DNA from 3 places in the Klebsiella sp. CSG-1 genome. Region 1 is predicted to be linked to each of the others. Evidence: predicted binding sites of a transcription regulator. Region 1 holds the regulator's gene; each other region holds the start of a gene.
The links. The regulator PurR, encoded in region 1, represses purine synthesis genes. The targets are predictions, from matches to a motif close to CANGCAAACGTTTGCNTG.
Positions count from the first base shown of each region.

Region 2: a site for PurR is predicted at 4,721-4,738, ahead of AC007G_RS13995 (nucleobase:cation symporter-2 family protein). Genes of this name have one in related genera too.
Region 3: a site for PurR is predicted at 2,174-2,191, ahead of purL (phosphoribosylformylglycinamidine synthase). Genes of this name have one in related genera too.

Region 1 is NZ_JBWNLD010000009.1:20,849-28,189, forward strand. It holds gene rnt (ribonuclease T) at 1-99, shown strand, start outside; gene grxD (monothiol glutaredoxin 4) at 152-499, opposite strand; gene AC007G_RS20275 (C40 family peptidase) at 837-1,715, shown strand; gene AC007G_RS20280 (GNAT family N-acetyltransferase) at 1,755-2,246, opposite strand; gene sodB (superoxide dismutase [Fe]) at 2,545-3,126, shown strand; gene AC007G_RS20290 (MFS transporter) at 3,172-4,332, opposite strand; gene cydH (cytochrome bd-I oxidase subunit CydH) at 4,496-4,585, opposite strand; gene purR (HTH-type transcriptional repressor PurR) at 4,881-5,906, shown strand; gene punR (DNA-binding transcriptional activator PunR) at 5,925-6,836, opposite strand; gene punC (purine nucleoside transporter PunC) at 6,946-7,341, shown strand, end outside.
Region 2 is NZ_JBWNLD010000005.1:143,699-151,039, forward strand. It holds gene AC007G_RS13985 (PTS transporter subunit EIIC) at 1-1,122, opposite strand, end outside; partial or broken gene AC007G_RS13990 (AsmA family protein) at 1,363-3,078, opposite strand; gene AC007G_RS13995 (nucleobase:cation symporter-2 family protein) at 3,278-4,669, opposite strand; gene gltS (sodium/glutamate symporter) at 4,956-6,158, shown strand; gene glpK (glycerol kinase GlpK) at 6,259-7,341, opposite strand, start outside.
Region 3 is NZ_JBWNLD010000013.1:25,955-33,295, forward strand. It holds gene tadA (tRNA adenosine(34) deaminase TadA) at 1-481, shown strand, start outside; gene mltF (membrane-bound lytic murein transglycosylase MltF) at 478-2,091, opposite strand; gene purL (phosphoribosylformylglycinamidine synthase) at 2,266-6,153, shown strand; gene AC007G_RS24025 (sensor histidine kinase) at 6,890-7,341, shown strand, end outside.

The sequences.
Region 1 (7,341 bases):
CTGTATGATACCGAGCAGACGGCGCAGCTGTTTTGCGAAATCGTCAACCGCTGGAAACGTCTTGGCGGCTGGCCATTACCGCTTGCCGGACAAGAGTAAGAGACAAAAAAAAGCGACTTCGCAGGAAGTCGCTTTTTTACTGGCGGCAGACTTATTCAGCTTTCGGCTCGTCGGTCTTGTACTTTGCCGCCGTTTCTTTGATCAGCTGCTGCAGTTCGCCGCGCTGATACATTTCAATCACGATGTCGCAACCGCCAACCAGCTCGCCATCAACCCACAGCTGCGGGAAGGTCGGCCAGTTCGCATATTTCGGCAGTTCCGCGCGGATATCCGGGTTCTGCAGGATGTCAACGTAGGCAAAACGCTCGCCGCATGCAGACAGCGCCTGCACAGCCTGAGCGGAAAAACCGCAGCTTGGCAGTTTCGGAGACCCTTTCATGTACAGCAGGATCGGGTTTTCAGCGATTTGACGTTGGATTTTTTCTACAGTCGTGCTCATTGTCATGCTTCCTTAACTTCTATACGGCAGTAATTTGTCATTGTAGCGTCCTGAACGCAGGACAGATAATAACATTTTTTTCACTCATTATATTTTATCTTCTGTGGTCAGAAGTTGCCTTAAAAATATCATTTTGGCCGCGTAAAAGCGGTATCGCTGTACATTTCGCGTACAAGGTGGTTAATGTCTGAGATAATTTTTTGCAATTGTTAATCAAACGACACTTTAGATACAAAAGAGTATTAACTTTCCGGGTTTTTATGCTTTAGAATCGTTGGGTTTTGTCATTCACCGTCAGGTATGGGTACATATCTGTCATTAATCAGGGGATTGCTCAGTGGCGCGGCTAAACAAAATCGCGATTTCGCTCTGTGCATTACTGTTTACATCTATCTCATTTACACCACTGGCGCATGCTTCAGGGCATACGCACACCTCCGCCACGCCAAAAGCGCATGCGGCGAAAGGCACTACAGAACGTAAGAAAAAAGCCAGCAGTCAGAAAACGAAGTCCACAACCAAAACCGCCAGCAAGAAAGCCTCAACGGCCACCCGCACCCGACACCCCACTCGCACCACCGCATCCAGCCAGACGGCATTGAACCGTCAGGCCGCCGGCACCAAAAAATGCGTTTTGCGTAAAGGGTATAAAAAGCAGTGTGCGAAATCGATCGCGCCAGCCGCTGAACCGGCCCCGGTCATGGCCAGCGTGCAGAGTAAATGCGTCGTGCGTAAAGGTTACAAAAAACGCTGCAAAACAATCGCGGAAGAACCGCCGCTGACCCTGGCGGATGCGCATAAAGCCCGCGTGCAGAGAGCACAAAGCACCGCTATGTCGAAGTTAATGGATCAGATTGGCAAACCGTATCGCTGGGGCGGAACTTCGCCGCGTACCGGTTTCGACTGCAGTGGGCTGGTCTACTACGCCTATAAGGATCTGGTAAAAATCCGCATTCCGCGCACCGCCAATGAGATGTATCATCTGCGCGATGCCCGTCCGGTCGATCGCGGCGAGCTGCAGAGCGGCGATCTGGTCTTCTTCCGCACCCGTGGGCGCGGCACCGCCGATCACGTCGGCGTTTACGTTGGCAACGGCAAGTTTATTCAGTCGCCGCGTACCGGCCGCGACATCCAGATCACCTCATTAAGCGAAGATTACTGGATTCGCCACTATGTCGGCGCACGCCGGGTGATGACCCCCAAAACCATTCGCTGAGCCTGACCTGCCGCGTCTGCGGCAGGTCAACTCTCCTCACTATAATGTCAGGCTCATCTCATGCCAGGACATGCCGCCATGATCCGAGGCGGAAGGCCGCTCGTAGCGAAAACCAAATCTCTCATACAGGGCCACGTGTCGGTCTTTGCACATCAGGTGAATGGCGCTCTTTTGCGCCTGCGCCATCTGCCGGATAAAGCGCTCCATCAGAGCAGTCGAATACCCTTTTCCCTGGTGTTCAGGATCAACGACGACAGACATAATCACGACATTCGGCGCGCGAGGATCGTGCCCGACCAGCTCCTTGAAGGCTTCATCCGACATCACGACTTCCCACGCACACCCTGAATTAATGAAGCCAATGACCTCTCCTTGCCGTTCCATGCAAAGAAATCCTTCCGGGTACTGCTGGATTCGGGTGGCAATCTTTTCACGAGTGGCCGCTTCATCCCCTTCATATGCGGTCGTTTCAATTTCAAAACAGCGTTCGACGTCGGCCAGAGTCGCCTGGCGATAGACTATGTTAGACAAAACAGACCTCTGCAAAATGGATATTCACTAATCACTTTATATTTCAACGGCAACAGCGATCAACCTGCCCTGTTGAAATGCGATGCCTTGCGCTCCGGCGAAGGCTTAGCCGGGTAAGTTTGTTAAATATACCCTTTATCATTGCAAGGCTTTTAACTCCCTTCTGCAAGTGTTAGCATTCCGATCACAATAAAAACCTGTTGCACTCGCCCCGGCGAGGGACAGTACATGCTGTTCTGGATGGTAAAACATCCTTTGAATGTGAGCTAGAAAACAAGAAGTTATAAGGAGAGTAACAATGTCGTTTGAATTACCTGCATTACCGTATGCAAAAGACGCCCTGGCGCCGCACATTTCCGCAGAAACCCTGGAATACCACTACGGCAAACATCACCAGGCCTATGTCACCAACCTCAACAACCTGATCAAAGGCACCGCGTTTGAAGGTCAATCTTTAGAAGCGATCGTCCGCGCTTCTGAAGGCGGCATCTTTAACAATGCGGCCCAGGTCTGGAACCATACTTTCTACTGGAACTGCCTCGCGCCGAATGCGGGCGGCGAGCCGGAAGGTGAGCTGGCAGCCGCCATCAATCAATCCTTCGGCAGCTTCGCAGAGTTCAAAGCGAAGTTTACCGACGCGGCAGCGAAGAACTTTGGCGCAGGCTGGACATGGCTGGTTAAAAATAGCGATGGCAGCCTGAGCATTGTCTCCACCAGCAACGCTGGCACGCCGCTGACCGGCGACGCCAAACCGCTGCTGACCGTGGATGTCTGGGAACATGCCTATTACATCGACTACCGCAACGCCCGTCCTGACTATCTGGCGCACTTCTGGGCGCTGGTAAACTGGAAGTTTGTGGCAGCCAATCTGGCGGCCTAAAACGCTAACGCAGAAGGGGCAACCCTTCTGCGAATATACCGACTGTCAGACCAACGCCTCTTCCGGCTGCGAACGCCCGCCGAACAGCACCAGCAGCAGCGCCACACCGGCAATGATCGCTCCCATCACCGGCACAAAGGCATAGCCCAGTCCGCCAGAAATCACCGCGCCACCGGCTGCCGCACCCAGCGCATTGCCGAGGTTAAACGCTCCGATATTGACCGACGAAGAGAGACCCGGTGCTTCATGAGCCACTCGCATCACCCGCATTTGCAGCGGTGGAACCACGGCGAAGGTCGCCGCCCCCCAGACCACCATACTGATTGCGGCTCCCAGCTGCGTCTGCGCCAGCAGCGGAATCGCCAGCATGATAACCATCAGCAGCAGCAGAAAACCCTTCAGCGTCCCGGAGACGGAACGGTCGGCGAATTTACCGCCGAGGTAGTTACCCAGTGAAAAGCCGACGCCAATCAACACCAGCATGGCGGTGACGAACAGCGGTGAGGCGTGCGTAATGGTGTGCAGCACCGGTGAAATATAGGTATAGAGGGTAAACATCGCGCCGGCCCCCAGCACGGTGGTCAGCAATGCGGAGAGCACCTGCGGACGAACCAGCACCGAGAGCTCCTGTTTTACGTTCGGACGCTCGCCAGCGCTGCCTTTGGGCAACGAAAACCACAGGCTGACCATCGCCACCAGCCCCAGACCTGCCGTCGCGAGGAACGACATCCGCCAGCCGATGGTCTCGCCAAGCCATGTCGCCGCCGGAACGCCGCCAATATTAGCGATAGTCAAGCCCATGAACATGGTCGCCACCGCGCTGGCCTGTTTGTGTTTCGGCACCACGCTCGCCGCCACCACCGACCCGAGGCCAAAGAAAGCGCCGTGGTTAAGACTGGTGATAATGCGCGAAATCAGCAGCGTGGTGTAATCCGGCGCCATTGAGGAGAGAATGTTCCCCAGCGTAAAGATAGCCATCAGAAAAATCAGCGCATTTCTGCGCGCGCGATGAGAGAGCAGCAAAGTCATCAGCGGCGCACCGACCATCACGCCGATCGCATACGCGCTGATCAGCATTCCCGCCGCCGGAATTGACACGTCGACACCTTTGGCAATCACCGGCAGCAGCCCCATCGGGGAAAACTCCGTGGTGCCAATACCAAACGCGCCTATCGCCAGCGCTAACAAGGGAAAGTTGATTTTCATTCAATGACTCCAGCAGACCGTCATCGGCGACGGTATCTCATCAGAAGTCAAAAGCATGACATCAATCACAAAAAAACAAAAGTAAACGAAATGGCAAAAGATTTTTGCGAAATTGATAATAATGGCGGGACATCGGGGGAAAGAGCCCTCTCCCCCGGATAAATCAGTGCAGCACCGCGGTCAGGCCGGCGGCCACGATCAGACCCAGGACAATAATCGTTGTCGTCAGCGAAAACTTTAAATCTGTATCCATCAATTTTTCCCCCAGTTATCCCCACATGAAAAGTGAGCTTGCTCATTTTTGCACAATATAGCGCAAAAATCTTCCATGTTTTAGGGTGATGCACATTTTTGCTCTTCCCCTTTGCCGCAAGATCGGACAAAATCCCACGCTAATTTGAAAGCGTATCGGCCATTGACCCCTTCCTGTCGTTCTGTGTCGTTTTCCCGACGTGATGCAATGTTGAAAATTGTATTCAGGGTGTGTATAGGCAAACGTTTACGTATCGATAATCAGACGATCAGGTCAAGGTCTGGAGTGAGAAGTAATGGCAACAATTAAAGATGTAGCGAAGCGCGCAAACGTTTCCACTACAACAGTGTCACATGTAATTAACAAAACCCGTTTCGTGGCGGAAGAAACCCGCAACGCCGTGTGGGCGGCGATCAAAGAGCTGCACTATTCCCCCAGTGCCGTTGCTCGCAGCCTGAAGGTTAATCACACCAAATCGATTGGCCTGCTGGCCACCAGCAGCGAAGCGGCCTATTTCGCTGAGATTATTGAAGCCGTAGAAAAGAGCTGTTTCCAGAAAGGCTATACCCTGATTCTGGGCAATGCGTGGAACGATCTCGAAAAGCAGCAGGCCTATCTGTCGATGATGGCGCAAAAGCGCGTCGACGGCCTGCTGGTTATGTGTTCTGAATATCCGGAATCGGTGCTCAGCATGCTGGAAGAGTACCGCCATATTCCGATGGTGGTAATGGACTGGGGTGAATCCAAAGCCGACTTTACCGATTCGGTCATCGATAACGCCTTTGAGGGCGGTTATATGGCCGGTCGCTATCTGGTGGAACGCGGCCATCGTGAAATCGGCGTGATCCCGGGTCCGCTGGAGCGTAACACCGGCGCCGGGCGCCTGGCGGGCTTTATGAAAGCCATGGAAGAAGCGCAGATCGCCGTTCCGGAAAGCTGGATTGTGCAGGGAGACTTCGAGCCTGAATCCGGCTACCGCGCAATGCAGCAGATCCTCAGCCAGCAGCATCGCCCGACGGCGGTCTTCTGCGGCGGCGACATCATGGCGATGGGCGCAATCTGCGCTGCGGATGAGATGGGGCTACGCGTGCCGCAGGACATTTCGCTGATCGGGTATGATAACGTGCGTAACGCCCGCTATTTCAGCCCGGCGCTGACCACCATCCACCAGCCGAAAGATTCGCTGGGGGAAGCGGCCTTCAATATGCTGATGGATCGTATCGTCAACAAGCGCGAAGAGTCACAGTCGATCGAGGTTCACCCGCGGCTGGTAGAGCGCCGCTCCGTCGTAGACGGCCCGTTCGTCGACTACCGTCGCTAATCGCCCGTGCGGCGCCGGTTACTCCGGCGCCCGCAGCCACTCCCGGTTTAACGTTTCACTGTCCCCCAGATAATCCAGTAGCCACGACAGCGCCGGTGACGTGTCGCTCTGCTGCCAGGTCAGGCAGCACGCGGCGTCCGGGAACGGGTTTTCCAGCGCCAGCGCGGTCCATTCACCGCGGTCAATCCACGGGCGAGCAAAATGGCTCGGCACCATCCCTACGCACAATCCCGCCGAGAGGCAGGTGGCCGAGGATTCCCAGTCCGGCACCACCACCCTTTTCTGATTGTCCAGTAGCCAGGTCGTGCGTTTTGGTAGCGAGCGGGAGGTGTCCTCCCTGACCAGCGACGGCCAGTTGCGCAACACATCATCGCTGAGCGGCCCGCTCATCTGCGCCAGAGGATGATGGCTCGCCACCACGCAATGCCAGCTCAACATCCCCATATCGCGAAAGGCGTAGCGTCCCCCCACCGGAATCGAACGGGTTGCCCCGATAGCCAGTTCCACGCGTCCGTCGGCCAGCGCGTCCCAGACACCGTTGAAAACCTCCTGAAAAACAATCAGCTCGACATCGGGAAAGTGACGATAAAAATCAACAATCATCTGGCGCATACGGGCCGGTTTAACAATGTCATCCACGGCTATCGACAGCTGACCACGCCAGCCGTTGGCTATCTGCTGACACTGCTGGCGGGTGATCTGCATTTTTTTGATAACAGATCGTCCTTCCTGTAAAAACCAGAGCCCGGCGGTGGTCAATTCGACATCGCGATGGCGGCGTTCAAAAAGCGGTACCGCCAGCCACTCCTCCAGCTGACGTACGGTATAACTGACCGCCGAAGGTACGCGGTGCAGCTCCTGCGCCGCGGCGCTAAAGCTGCCGTTGCGGGCGACAGCATCAACAACTTCGAGTGAGTATTCGGACCACATATTCTGCCTGCAAAAATTTTGAACGCATGTAGCAAATATTAGCGTTTCACAAGCCAGAATGCACTCCCTACACTCTGCGGCATCATACCTGCATCTATAAGAGAATGTTATGCAACAACCCGGGAAAGGATTTTTAGTGTGGCTGGCGGGACTCAGCGTGCTGGGTTTCCTCGCTACCGACATGTATCTGCCGGCCTTTTCGGCCATCCAGCAAGATCTCAATACTTCTGCAGCGTCGGTCAGCGCCAGTCTGAGCCTGTTCCTCGCCGGCTTCGCCATCGGGCAGCTGTTCTGGGGCCCGCTCTCGGACCGCTACGGACGTAAACCGATTCTGCTAACCGGGCTGGCGATCTTCGCTATCAGCTGTCTGGGAATGCTGTGGGTGCGTGACGCCACTCTGATGCTGGTGCTGCGCTTTATCCAGGCGATCGGCGTCTGCGCGGCGGCGGTGACCTGGCAGGCGATGGTCACCGATTATTATCCAGCTCAGCGCACTAACCGTATT
Region 2 (7,341 bases), on a different contig from region 1:
CAGGAATTCGATAAGCCCGGATGCGCCCCACGGCCGAACGGTAAAGATGTCACAAATCGCCTGTGACGCGGCGGTCAGGGTGGCGTGAATCACCCAGAGCAGCGGCGACACGAACAGGAAGGTGAACTCAATCGGCTCCGTAATACCGGTGAGCATTGAGGTAATAATGGCGGGCAGCAGAATCGCTTTAGCCATCATTTTTTTCTCCGGTTTCGCCGTGTGATAAAAGGCCAGCGATGCGCCAGCGAGGCCGAAAATCGTGGTCATCCCCTGCTGTGAGAAACGGAGCGCATCGTTCATGACCGGGGTCAGATCCGGGTGGCGCATATAGGCGAGGAAAATCGCCTGGGTACCGGAAACCACCTGTCCGTCAACGTTTAGCGTACCGCCGATTTGCGTGAGCTGGAACGGCGACCAGACGAAATGGTGCAGGCCGGTGGGGATAAGGAATTTTTCAAAGAAGCCATAAACGAAAACCCCCGCCACGCCGGCGTTTTTCATAAATCCGGTTAACGCCCCGATACCGTGGGTCATAAACGGCCAGATCCAGGTGAAGGCGATGGCATAGAAAATCACCACCGGGGTCATGGCTACCAGGGTCAGCTTGGCGCCGCCGTACATGGACAGCGCGCCGGGCAGTTCGATGTTCGAGACTTTGTTATGCACCCAGGCGATGGTGCAGCCGAGGATAATGCCGAGGAACACCCCCATATCGACGACCACAAAACCGAGCAGTTGTGTCTGACCGGTGCCGTAGTATTCGCCATTAATTTTTTCGGCGATGCCGTGGATATGTTCCAGCCACGAATGGTTAGCGCCCAGAAACATAATAAAACACATCACTGAAACCAGGGCGACTTCTGTTTTTTTATCTTTCGCCAGCCCATAACTAATACCGACGCAAAAAAGTAATCCAAGATTGCCAAACAGCGGCCAGAACGTATCGCCGAGTAATTGTCCTGACTGATGTAAAAAACTGGTTTCAGAAATTAATGTAGGGTTGGTTAAGACAGAACTGAGTGCCAGAATCAGGCCAATGACGGGCAAGAACAGGACTGCACCGATCATTGCTCTGGAGAATTTTTGCATATTCTCCAGAATACGTTGACGTATTGCGGACATAGTCGTTCCTTTATTTTTATATTTACATAGGGTTTTTAATTTTTATCTCTACTTCCAGTATTTTGTTTATAGCAATTCCGATCTTTGAAAGAAACAGGTTGCGGGAAATAGGTACAGGTAGCCGCAAAATGCACACAGGTTTCGCTGACGAGAAAGGCGTGCCCGAGGGAGTGGAAGAGGGATCGATGGACGAAGACCAGAGCGGGACCCTCTCTCCGGCGGAGAGAGGGCGGAGGGCGATTACGGTGCTGGCGGGGGAGCGATCGGCTGAGCCGGCTCGCTGTTTAGCTGGCCGTTGCGCATCACTTGCGCAACCTGCTGTTTCTCCATATTCACCGCGCTGAGCTGGCCGTTAACCGTCGGTTTCAGCGGCGCATCGGCCTGCACGCTGCCGCTGGCGGTCAACTGGAAATTACCGTCGCCGGAAACCGGCAGGGCGGGCCAGCCCCAGGCCTGCAGAATATTCAGCGGTACGCCGCGACCGTTCAGACTGAGCGTGACCTGGCGCTGGGGAAGCTGCGAGACGGCCGCCGTGGCCTGCAGGATACCGCGCTCGGTAAAGGCGCTTAGCTCGGTGATGTTGAGCGTTGAGGCATTGGCGTTAAGCTTCAGCGATGGCCGGCGAACGTCGATGCGATTAAAGGTTGCGGCGGCGGCGTTCAGCGTTGCGCTGCCGCTCCACACGCCTCAGCGATGGTCTTTCACCAGCTGCAGTTCGCCGCCGTAGCCGTCAAGGGCGGTGATCTGCCATGGGAATGCGGGATCGATATCGATAACCAGATTGCGGCTGGCGCTGAATTTCTTCAGCGTCAGGTTTTCCAGCCACGTGGGCAGCGACTCCATCCACAGCTGTTTCCAGTTAGCGGGGAGGGTATATTCCAGCCCGGCAAAGGCGGTGTCGTCCAGCACCAGCGCGTTACCCGCGCGCAGCCAGTTGCCAGAAGTCCGTACCATCCCGCCTTCCCAGCGTGAGGTGAACTGGCGCAGCGCGATACCCTGTGGTGAAAATTCGGCATTGGCGATGGGATCAAGCAGATGCAGCGATCCGTTAATAAATTCGCTGGCGTTCATCGACAGGGTGCCGTCATCGCTTTGCCACCCGCCCTGGCTCAGGGTCAGGTTGCGTAGATTGAGGTCGAGATCGGTCACCGCCCAGTCTGGCCCCTGCAAACGGGCGTCGGTCATGTCGAGACGGCCAATGTGCAGTGAAGGGACGCTGGTCAGCGGGGTGAAGAATTCTGCCAGCGATTTATCGCTCTGCAGGCGAATTTCGTTGAGCTGCAGATTATCTACCAGCCAGCTGCCGTCGGCGTTGCGTTTGGCGTTGCCGGTCAGCGTCCCGCGCGCAATATCGGCGCCCAGCGTGGATAACGTTACTTCGCCATTATCAAGGCTTCCCTGGATCAGCACGTTACTGGCATCCACGCCGTTGAGGGTCAGCGAGCCTGCGCTCATCTGAATCTGTGCCTTTTTACCCAGCACATTGCCCGCTTCCGGCGCCCAGGGGCTGACGCCGCCGTCAACGCGCTGTGCGCTCAGCGCCCAGCCGGTTTCCGGGCTGTTAAACGCCATATTGCGCAACTGCAGACGGTCGGCGGCAAAGGGTAAAGAAGCGGAGGAGGGCGAGAGATTTAACGTCCCGTCGCTAAGCACAATCTCGTCGGCGTGCAGCGGATCGCTGAACTGGCGGGTGCTGAAGCCAATATCCACCGCTTTAGCGACCAGCGTCGGCGGTTTGCCGTCGCGTCCGAAAGTGACATTTTGCAGCTGCAGGTGAAGAGGGGAAGAGAAGCTGTGCTCCATCTCATCGAAGGAAACCTGCCAGCCGGTGCCATCGCTCAGCCAGGCGCTGGCCTGACGTGAACCCCAGTGGGTCTGGAGCAGGAAATAGAGGGCAATCGCCACCACCAGTAGGGCGATCGCGAGCCACAAAATCAGCTTTCCAATAAATTTCATGATCTTCCATCCTGAGAAGTGCACATAGGGCTGTTATGCACGATTTATGCGCAATCCTCAAGACAGGAGTTGTTTATTTGAATGACAGAGTGATGGGAGATACGTTTTATTCAGGCATACCCGGAGGGCGGTGTGAAGGCCTCATCCGGGATATTCCGCCGTTATCCCCGTCAGGCAATGCGCCATCGGGGATACGGGTTTAATTCTTCTCTGGCGGGAACACTAAATTCAGCACAATGGCGGTGATACCCCCGGCAGCGATGCCAGAGGAGAGCAGGTTCTTCAGCCAGTCAGGGGCGAACTGCAGAATCAGCGGCTGCTGGGAAACGCCGAGGCCCACTGCCAGCGACAGGGCGATAATCAGAATCGCGCGGCGGTTGAGCGGTTCGCGGGAGACGATGCGCACCCCGGAAGCGGCGATAGTACCGAACATCACCAGCGTTGCGCCGCCGAGTACCGGCTCCGGAATATGCTGGACAAAGCCGCTGACTGCCGGGAACAGGCCCAGTACGATCAGCATCAGCGCCACCACGAAGCCGACATAGCGGCTGGCGACGCCGGTCAACTGAATTACGCCGTTATTCTGGCCGAAGCAGGAGTTCGGGAAGGTATTAAAGACGGCGGAGACAAAGGAGTTCAGGCCGTTAGCCAGCACGCCGCCTTTCAGGCGCTTCATATACAGCGGACCGGAGACCGGCTGCTCCGACACGTCAGAGGTGGCGGTGATATCGCCGATGGTTTCCAGCGAGGTGATCATAAACACCAGCATCAGCGGCAGCAGCAGGCTCCAGTCGATGCCCAGGCCGTAGTAGAGCGGGGTCGGAACCGTAATCAGGCTATCGTTGGCAGGCGCGGTATTTGCCGGCAGCATATCCAGCAGCCAGGCCGCCAGGTAACCCGCCGCCATGGCGATAACCAGCGACGCGATGCGCAGATACGGGTTGCGCTGGCGGTTAAGAATAATGATCAGCGCCAGGACGATGCCTGCCAGCAGCAGGTTTTTCGGCGCGCCGAAGGTATGGTCGGCCATCGCCGCATAGCCGCCGCCGATGGAGGTCAGCCCGACCTGAATCAGCGACAGGCCGATAATCATCACCACCACCCCGGAGACCAGCGGGGTAATCACCCGCCGCGCCAGGTGCAGAACGCGCGAGATGACCATTTCCGTGCAGCTGGCCAGCATCAGGGTGCCGAACAGCGCGGCCATCATCGTCGGCACGTCGGCGCCGCCGGTTTTCAGCGCGGTGCCGCCCATAATCAGCGGGGCGACGAAGTTAAAGCTGGTGCCCTGAATAGAGAGCAGGCCGGAACCGACGGGTCCCCAGGCTTTAATCTGAATAATGGATGCCACGCCGGAAGCGAACAGCGACATGCTGATGATGTGCTGCGTGTCCTGAGCCGGGAGGCCCAGCGCCTGACAGATTAACAACGCCGGCGTGATGACCGCGACAAACATCGCCAGCAGATGCTGAAAGGCGGCGAACAGGGTTTGCGGCAGCGGCGGGCGGTCTTCGAGGCGGTAGATTAATTCGCTGGTTGTTTTATGCGCAACCGGTTGCGCAGCTTCTGACTCGGCGGTGTTAACGGACATCACAAACAATCCCAAGGTGGCAAAGCGGGAATTTTATCGGACTGTAGTACAAAAGCAAACGTTTGCCAGCGTTTGCTGAGAAATATTTATACAACTCAGCGGGGTCGGTTATTAATTAACATTTTGTATGCTTGATCGCATCAATATCAAAACAAAATATCTTTTCCTGTCATTTTTTGCGCGGTTCTGCTTAAAATCCCCCTCCGATTCCTCAAGATGAGAAGTAATCGACACCGGGAATACCGACGCGTGTGAATGGATCATGCGCCTTTAAGGAGCTCTTTTTATGTTTCATCTCGATACCTTATCGACGCTCGTTGCCGCAACATTGGTGCTGCTGTTGGGCAGACAACTCGTGCAGAATGTCCCCTTCCTGAAAAAATACACAATCCCTGAACCCGTCGCGGGCGGCCTGCTGGTGGCGCTGGCGCTGCTGGTGCTGAAAAAGAGCATGGGTTGGGAAATTGACTTTGATATGAGCCTGAAAGACCCGCTGATGATGGCGTTCTTTGCGACTATCGGTCTGAACGCTAACCTCTCCAGCCTGCGGGCCGGCGGCAAAGTGGTGGGCACCTTCCTGATTGTGGTGGTGGGACTGTTGCTGCTGCAAAACGCCCTCGGCATCGGGATGGCGAAGCTGTTAGGGCTGGACCCGCTGATGGGTCTGCTGGCAGGCTCAATTACCCTGTCTGGCGGCCATGGCACCGGCGCGGCGTGGAGTAAGCTGTTTGTTGAACGCTACGGCTTTGCCAACGCGACCGAAGTCGCAATGGCGTGCGCCACCTTTGGTCTGGTGCTGGGTGGTTTGATTGGCGGCCCGGTGGCGCGCTATCTGGTTAAACACTCTTCTTCACCTGACGGAACGCCGGATGATCAGCTGGCGCCTACCGCCTTCGAAAAACCGGATATGGGCCGCATGATCACCTCGCTGGTGCTGATTGAGAGCATCGCCTTAATTGCCATCTGCCTGACGGTAGGGAGGGTGGTTGCGCAACTGCTGACCGGCACCGTCTTTGAACTGCCCACTTTTGTCTGCGTACTGTTTATCGGGGTGATCCTCAGCAACGGTCTGTCGCTGTTAGGTTTCTATCGCGTGTTTGAGCGTGCGGTATCGGTGCTGGGCAACGTTAGTCTGTCGCTGTTCCTTGCCATGGCCCTGATGAGCCTGAAGCTGTGGGAACTGGCTTCGCTGGCGCTGCCGATGCTGGCGATCCTCGCGGTCCAGACGGTGGCGATGGCGCTGTATGCCGTCTTCGTGACCTATCGCATGATGGGGAAAAACTATGACGCCGCCGTGCTGGCGGCCGGGCACTGTGGTTTTGGTCTCGGGGCGACGCCGACGGCGATTGCCAATATGCAGGCAATCACCGACCGCTTTGGCCCGTCTCATATGGCGTTCCTGGTGGTGCCGATGGTCGGCGCGTTCTTTATTGATATCGTGAATGCGCTGGTGATTAAGCTGTATCTGCTGCTGCCGATATTTGGCTGATGAGTGGCCCGGTGGCGGCTTGCGCCTTACCGTGCCTACAAAATCCTGACTCTGTAGGCACGGTAAGCGTAGCGTCACCGGGACAGTCCTGTGGTCGCGGTTACTCGTGTTCTTCCCACGCCAGCGCGCGTTTCACCGCTTTTTTCCAGCCGTTGTAGCGGTAGTTACGCTCGGTGGTTTCGATACCCGGGCGGAACTCGCGCTCAATCACCGCTTTCTCCTGCAGCTCATCCAGATTTTGCCAGAAGCCAACGGCCAGACCTGCGAGGTAAGCGGCGCCCAGCGCCGTCACTTCACGCACTTCCGGGCGCTCTACGCGGGTACCCAGAATATCGGACTGGAACTGCATCAGGAAGTTGTTGGCCACGGCACCGCCGTCGACGCGCAGGGCGTGCAGACGAATCCCTGAATCTGCCTGCATCGCTTCCAGTACATCGCGTGTCTGATAGGCGATAGACTCCAGCGTGGCGCGAATAATATGGTTGGCGTTCACCCCGCGCGTCAGGCCAAAGATGGCGCCGCGCGCATACGGGTCCCAGTATGGCGCGCCGAGACCGGTAAAGGCCGGAACCACATACACGCCGTTGGTGTCTTTCACTTTAGTGGCGAAATATTCGGAATCGAAGGCGTCGTTGATAAGCTTCATTTCATCGCGCAGCCACTGAATGGAGGCGCCGGCCATGAAGACTGCGCCTTCCAGCGCATAGTTCACTTCCCCGCGTGGGCCGCAGCCGATCGTGGTCAGCAGGCCATGCGTGGAGGTTACCGCTTTTTCCCCGGTATTCATCAGCATAAAGCAGCCGGTGCCGTAGGTGTTTTTTGCCATCCCCTCTTTGACGCACAGCTGGCCGAACAGCGCCGCCTGCTGGTCACCGGCGATACCGGCGATAGGAATACGCGTGCCGCCTTTACCACCGATGTTGGTTTGACCGTATACCTCGGAAGACTTGCGCACTTCCGGCAGCATGGCGCGCGGAATATCCAGCGCCTCCAGCATCTTGTCATCCCAGTCCAGTTCGTGGATGTTGAACAGCATGGTACGCGAGGCGTTGGTGTAGTCGGTCACGTGGACGCGGCCCTGGGTCATTTTCCACACCAGCCAGGTATCCACGGTTCCGAACAGCAGTTCGCCGCGTTTTGCCCGCTCGCGGGCGCCTTCCACGTGATCGAGAATCCATTTTAC
Region 3 (7,341 bases), on a different contig from region 1:
ATACTGGATGCGTCACGCCCTGACGCTGGCTAAACGCGCCTGGGAAGAGGGCGAAGTGCCGGTTGGCGCCGTGCTGGTGCACAACAATCAGGTTATCGGCGAGGGGTGGAACCGACCTATCGGGCGTCACGATCCTACGGCGCATGCCGAAATTATGGCCCTGCGTCAGGGGGGACTGGTACTGCAAAACTATCGCCTGATTGACGCGACGCTGTATGTCACGCTCGAACCCTGTGTGATGTGCGCGGGGGCAATGGTGCATAGCCGGATTTCGCGGCTGGTATTTGGTGCCCGGGATGCAAAAACCGGCGCGGCCGGCTCGCTAATGGATGTCCTGCACCATCCGGGGATGAATCATCGGGTGGAGATCAGTGAGGGGATTCTGGCGGAGTCGTGCTCAGGCATGCTCAGCGAATTTTTCCGCTGGCGGCGGGAAGAGAAAAAAGCCTTAAAAAAGGCGCGTCGGGTCGAAGGCGCTTAGTGCCCCAATCCGGGAATCTTCAGTCTGGTGTTGTCGACTAACGATTCCGCGCGAAACTGGAAAAAGGGGAGCGCCCGCTGTTCTTTATCCAGTTCATCCGGCATCACCGCCGGATAGTCCCCGGCAAGCGCCAGCCGCTGTTCATCCTTCCTCTCTTTCTCCGACAGGTAGCCCACCAGGCTGATGTGGTATTTGCGGATGTTCTCGACGTAGGCGTATGCCTCATGACCGCGGGCGTAGCCATATTTCAGCCGGCTGTAATACGGTTTCTGACTGAGCAGCGGCAGGCGCTGCTTCACGTCCGCCCAGCTGTCGGGATTGCCCTTCTGTTTTTTGGTCAGCGAGATGGCGTCCAGAATATGGGCGTACCCCATATTGTAAGCCGCCAGCGCAAACCAGATGCGTTCATCTTTGGGGACCGAGTCCGGGATTTTATTCATCATATCCTGCAAGTAGCGCATACCGCCGCTAAGGCTCTGCTCCGCATCGGTACGATCGGTTAATCCCAGGCTCTGCGCGGTATTGCGGGTCAGCATCATCATGCCGCGTACCCCGGTGGGCGAAGTGGCCTGCGGATCCCAGTGTGACTCCTGCCAGGAAATGGCCGCCAGCAGGCGCCAGTCGATCTGGCGCGCATATTTTTCAAACATCGGCTGGAGGTCCGGCAGAATATTATCGACGGCGCGCAGGAACGTCCGGGTGTCGACATAATCGAAATCGTTGCCGTGTCCGAGGTATTTTTCTTCCAGTCGCGCCAGGGTGCCGTCTTCATTCATGTTGTTGAAGAAATCCAGCATCGCCGCGGAGAGCGAGTTGTCCTCGCTCCTGGCGCTAAACCAGGTCACCGGCTGTTCATCGCTGATATCCAGAGCAACCGCCAGTTCCGGATGCACGCGCTGGAACAGGCTAATCGCCACCGAATCTGCGATGGTGTAATCCACTTCGCCATCGATAACCGCCTGCATCAGCGCTGTCGTCCCGCGTTTTTCATCCACGCGCCAGCCGAGATCCGGGTATTTATTTCCTTTCAGCGTCTGCAGGTCGTTAATGGCGACATGGCCCGGGGCAATCACCAGCTGTTCTGCCGTGAGGTTAGCGAGGCTGCGTGGGCGCGTGTTGCCCACCCGGTAGACCAGCTGCTGCGACACCGAATAGTAGCCCGGTCCGGCCTGATAGTTTTTGACCCGTTCTGAGTTGTAGACCAGCCCGGCCGCTAACATATCGGCATGACCGTTATCCAGGTCATCAAACAGCTGACTGATATTCTGGCGGACGGTCACCTTCAGCCTGACGCCGAGGTAATCGGCAAACTGTTCCGCCAGCTCGTAATCCAGCCCGTAGGTCTTGTTATTGATGGTCGCGAAGGTGAGCGGCGAATTGATGGTGCTAACGCGCAGCTCACCGCGCGCCATAATTGCGGCGACACGGTTCTCCGGCTTTCCTGACCATGGGATCGACGGCCACAGGGCGGCCGCCAGCAATAAGGTCACAATGCCGATGAGCAGATAATTAATCTTTAATTTTTTCAGAGAGTTAATCTTCTGCAGCTCTGTGTTCCTCAGCAGGCTATTAGCGGAAAAGTTAAAAGAGAGTCCTCGAATGAGCGGCATTTTGCTTAAGAATGCGTCAGTTGGCAACTTATTCGCGAGGAAGGTCACATTAATTGATAAACCAGGGGAATGATTTTATTTCCACGCAAACGGTTTCGTCGAGGCTCAGGATTCACTATAATGGCGCCCGTTTCCCCCCTGGCTCATATTGAAAGCTGCGAAGACGAGAGACTTATGATGGAAATTTTGCGTGGTTCACCTGCACTGTCGGCATTTCGTGTTAATAAACTGCTGGCACGTTTCCAGGCGGCCAACCTGCCGGTTAGCACAATATATGCAGAGTATGTTCATTTTGCCGAACTGAACGCGCCGTTAAGCGGTGATGAACGTGAGAGGCTGGTACGACTGCTCAAGTATGGCCCAAACTTAAACAGCCATACCCCAACCGGTAAATTACTGCTCGTCACCCCCCGCCCTGGCACCATCTCCCCCTGGTCTTCTAAAGCTACCGATATTGCCCATAACTGCGGCCTGTCGCAGGTAGTGCGTCTTGAACGCGGCGTGGCGTACTATGTGGAAGCCAGTACGCTGAGCGAAGAACAATGGGCGGCTGTCGCGAGTGAACTCCATGACCGGATGATGGAAAGCGTCTTTGACGCGCTGGAAGAGGGCGAAAAGCTGTTTGCTCAGCATCAACCGACGCCGGTGACCAGCGTCGATCTGTTGGGGCAGGGACGTCAGGCGCTGATTGACGCCAACCTCCGTCTGGGGCTGGCGCTGGCGGAAGACGAAATCGACTATCTGCAGGATGCGTTTAACAAGCTTGGTCGTAACCCGAACGACATCGAACTGTATATGTTCGCCCAGGCGAACTCCGAGCACTGCCGCCACAAGATTTTTAACGCCGACTGGGTCATCGATGGCGAACAGCAGCCGAAGTCGCTGTTTAAGATGATCAAAAACACCTTTGAGAAGACCCCGGACTACGTCCTGTCCGCCTATAAAGACAACGCCGCGGTCATGGAAGGTTCTCAGGTAGGGCGCTTCTTCGCCGATCGCGAAAAAGGCCGCTATGACTACCATCAGGAAGACGCCCATATCCTGATGAAAGTGGAAACGCACAACCACCCGACGGCCATCTCTCCCTGGCCGGGTGCGGCGACCGGCTCCGGCGGTGAAATCCGCGATGAAGGGGCAACCGGTCGCGGCGCGAAACCGAAAGCCGGTCTGGTCGGTTTCTCGGTCTCTAACCTGCGGATTCCCGGCTTTGAACAGCCGTGGGAAGAAGATTTCGGTAAGCCGGAGCGCATTGTGACCGCGCTGGATATCATGACCGACGGCCCGCTGGGCGGCGCCGCGTTTAACAACGAATTCGGTCGTCCGGCGCTGAATGGCTATTTCCGTACCTATGAAGAAAAAGTGACCAGCCACAATGGCGAAGAGCTGCGCGGGTACCACAAGCCGATCATGCTGGCGGGCGGTATTGGTAACATCCGCGGCGAGCACGTGCAGAAAGGCGAAATTACCGTTGGGGCGAAACTGATTGTCCTCGGCGGCCCGGCGATGAATATCGGCCTGGGCGGCGGGGCAGCCTCTTCGATGGCATCCGGCCAGTCCGACGCGGATCTCGATTTTGCCTCTGTACAGCGCGATAACCCGGAAATGGAACGCCGCTGCCAGGAAGTGATCGACCGCTGCTGGCAGCTGGGCGAGGCGAACCCGATTTTGTTTATCCACGACGTCGGCGCCGGCGGCCTGTCTAATGCCATGCCGGAACTGGTCAGCGACGGCGGTCGCGGCGGTAAATTCCAGCTGCGCGATATTCTGAGCGATGAGCCGGGAATGAGCCCGCTGGAAATCTGGTGTAACGAATCCCAGGAACGCTATGTGCTGGCGGTCGCGCCGGAACAGCTGCCGCTGTTTGACGAGCTGTGCCGCCGCGAGCGCGCACCGTACGCGGTGATCGGCGAAGCCACCGAAGAACTGCATCTGAACATGAGCGATGCTCACTTCAACGACCAGCCGATCGACCTGCCGCTGGATGTACTGCTGGGTAAAACGCCGAAAATGACCCGCGATGTGCAGACCCTGAAAGTGAAAGGTGATGCGCTGGATCGCCAGGATATCACTCTCGCCGACGCGGTGAATCGCGTGCTGCATTTGCCGGCGGTTGCGGAGAAAACCTTCCTCGTCACCATCGGCGACCGTACCGTGACCGGGATGGTAGCGCGCGATCAGATGGTCGGCCCCTGGCAGATCCCGGTAGCGAACTGCGCGGTAACCACCGCCAGCCTCGATAGCTACTACGGCGAAGCGATGGCTATTGGCGAACGTGCGCCGGTTGCGCTGCTGGACTTTGCCGCCTCCGCTCGCCTGGCCGTCGGTGAAGCGCTGACCAACGTCGCGGCAACGCAAATTGGCGCGTTGAATCGCGTGAAACTTTCCGCAAACTGGATGGCCGCGGCCGGTCACCCGGGTGAAGATGCCGGTCTGTATGAAGCGGTAAAAGCGGTTGGCGAAGAGCTGTGTCCGGCTCTGGGACTGACCATTCCGGTGGGTAAAGACTCGATGTCGATGAAAACCCGCTGGCAGGAAGGCAGCGAGCAGCGCGAGATGACTTCGCCGCTGTCGCTGGTGATTTCCGCCTTTGCTCGCGTGGAAGATGTGCGCCATACCGTGACGCCACAGCTCTCCACGGAAGATAACGCCCTGCTGCTGATTGATTTAGGTAAAGGCCGTAACGCGCTCGGTGCCACCGCGCTGGCGCAGGTTTACCGTCAACTGGGCGATGTTCCGGCCGACGTGCGCGATGTCGCACAGCTGAAAGGCTTCTGGGATGCGATGCAGGCGCTGGTGGCCGATCGTAAGCTGCTGGCTTACCACGATCGCTCTGACGGCGGCCTGCTGGTCACCCTGGCTGAGATGGCCTTTACCGGCCACTGCGGCCTGACGGCAGATATCGCCGCGTTGGGCGACGATCGTCTGGCGGCGCTGTTTAACGAAGAGCTGGGGGCGGTTATCCAGGTGCGTGCCGCGGATCGCGAAGCGGTTGAAGCGCTGCTGGCTTCTCACGGCCTGGCGGACTGTGTCCACTATCTGGGCCAGGCGACGGAAGGTGACCGCTTTGTCATCACCGCCGAAGGGCATCCGGTGTTCAGCGAAAGCCGCACCACGCTGCGTATCTGGTGGGCAGAAACCACCTGGCAGATGCAGCGCCTGCGCGACAATCCGGAGTGCGCCGATAGCGAGCACGAAGCGAAACGTCGTGAGGACGATCCGGGCCTTAACGTGAAGCTCTCCTTCGATATCAACGAAGACATTGCCGCACCGTACATCGCCACCGGCGCGCGTCCGAAGGTGGCGGTACTGCGTGAGCAAGGCGTTAACTCCCACGTTGAGATGGCGGCAGCGTTCCACCGCGCGGGCTTTGATGCGATTGACGTGCATATGAGCGACCTGCTGGCGGGACGTACCGGGCTGGCTGATTTCCAGGCGCTGGTTGCCTGCGGCGGCTTCTCCTATGGCGACGTGTTAGGCGCCGGCGAAGGCTGGGCGAAATCCATTCTGTTCAACGAGCGGGTGCGCGATGAGTTTGCCACCTTCTTCCACCGTCCGCAGACGCTGGCGCTGGGCGTGTGTAATGGTTGTCAGATGATGTCCAACCTGCGTGAGCTGATCCCGGGAAGCGACCTGTGGCCGCGCTTTGTGCGTAACTATTCCGACCGTTTTGAAGCGCGCTTCAGCCTGGTTGAAGTCACGCAAAGCCCGTCTCTGCTGCTGCAGGGCATGGCCGGTTCGATGATGCCGATTGCCGTTTCTCACGGTGAAGGGCAGGTGGAAGTGCGTGACAGCGCGCATCTGGCCCAGCTGGAGAGCAAAGGTCTGGTGGCGCTGCGCTTTGTCGATAACTTCGGTAAGGTGACGGAGAGCTATCCGGCTAACCCGAACGGTTCACCGAACGGGATCACCGCCGTGACCAGCGAAAGCGGTCGTGCGACGATCATGATGCCGCATCCTGAACGCGTATTCCGCACGGTGGCTAACTCCTGGCACCCGGAAAACTGGGGCGAGGATAGCCCGTGGATGCGTATCTTCCGCAACGCACGTAAACAGCTGGGTTAATATCCGGCGAGTTGTGCAGGATCCGCCGCGTTCGCAAAGCCTTCCCGGCTGAAGCGTAATGTATCAGGCCCCCGCCTTTGAGCGGGGGCTTTTCGTTTGTGACGGCGGTCGCCTGAAGGTGTCGGGAATTGCCGACAAACGCCGGTGAGGGGTGTCGCTAATTGGAGACATTTAACTTATTGATTTCTAATGAGGTGGGAAAACAGGTCACTATGTGTTGCTAAATAGCGACACTCTGGTTAAAAAAGCATCGCGACCATGGTGCGGGTAAAATGCTATAAATTCATTATATTTCATTGTGTTAATAATTTGTTTTGCTATGTGGCATAGTTAATGCATAATAATACGCAGTGGCTCATTCACCTTCTTATGTCAGCCCCTTCGGGACGCGCTACATAAACTTCGAATGACGCACAACAAGGTGCCTGCCGTCCAACTTCTGATAACAGCTTTGCTTTATCAACCATCGGGCGAAACGTCGAGTTAGGCACCGCCTTATTCCATAACAAAGCCAGGCCTGTGCCTGGCTTTGTTATATCCGCAGGACGACAATTTAGCGAACGCTACTGGCGGTTTGCTATGCCAGTCCGTTTGCCGTTATCGACGCGTCGCGGATTCTCTTATCAGCCGCGTCGGGCTATTTTTCGACTCTCCACGACAGAAAGGTCGATTGCACCTGTTACTCTGCGGCGTCCTCAGTTAGCATCGTGATGAGCTAATGATTGAGACCCTATCCTTGAAGCGAATCTCTCTTTTCCCCCGTTCGTTGCGTCAGCTGGTCACGCTCTCGTTTGTGTTGATTCTGCTGCCGCTGCTGGTTCTGGCCTGGCAGGCGTGGCAGAGCCTGAATGCGCTTAGCGCGCAGGCCGCGCATATTAACCGCACCACGCTTGTCGATGCCCGGCGCAGTGAGGCGATGATGAACGCGTCGCTGGAAATGGAACGCAGCTACCGGCAGTACTGCGTACTCGACGATCCGACGCTGGCGAAGGTCTATCAAAATCAGCGTAAACGCTATAGCGAGATGCTCGACGCTCATGCCGGGGTGCTCCCGGACGAAAAAATCTGGCAGGCGCTGAGCCAGCAGCTGAACGACCTTGCACAGCTCAGGTGTAAAAACAGCAGCCCGGATGCGCAATCGGGAGCCAGCCTTGAAGCCTTTGCCGCCGCCAACAGCGAAATGGTTCA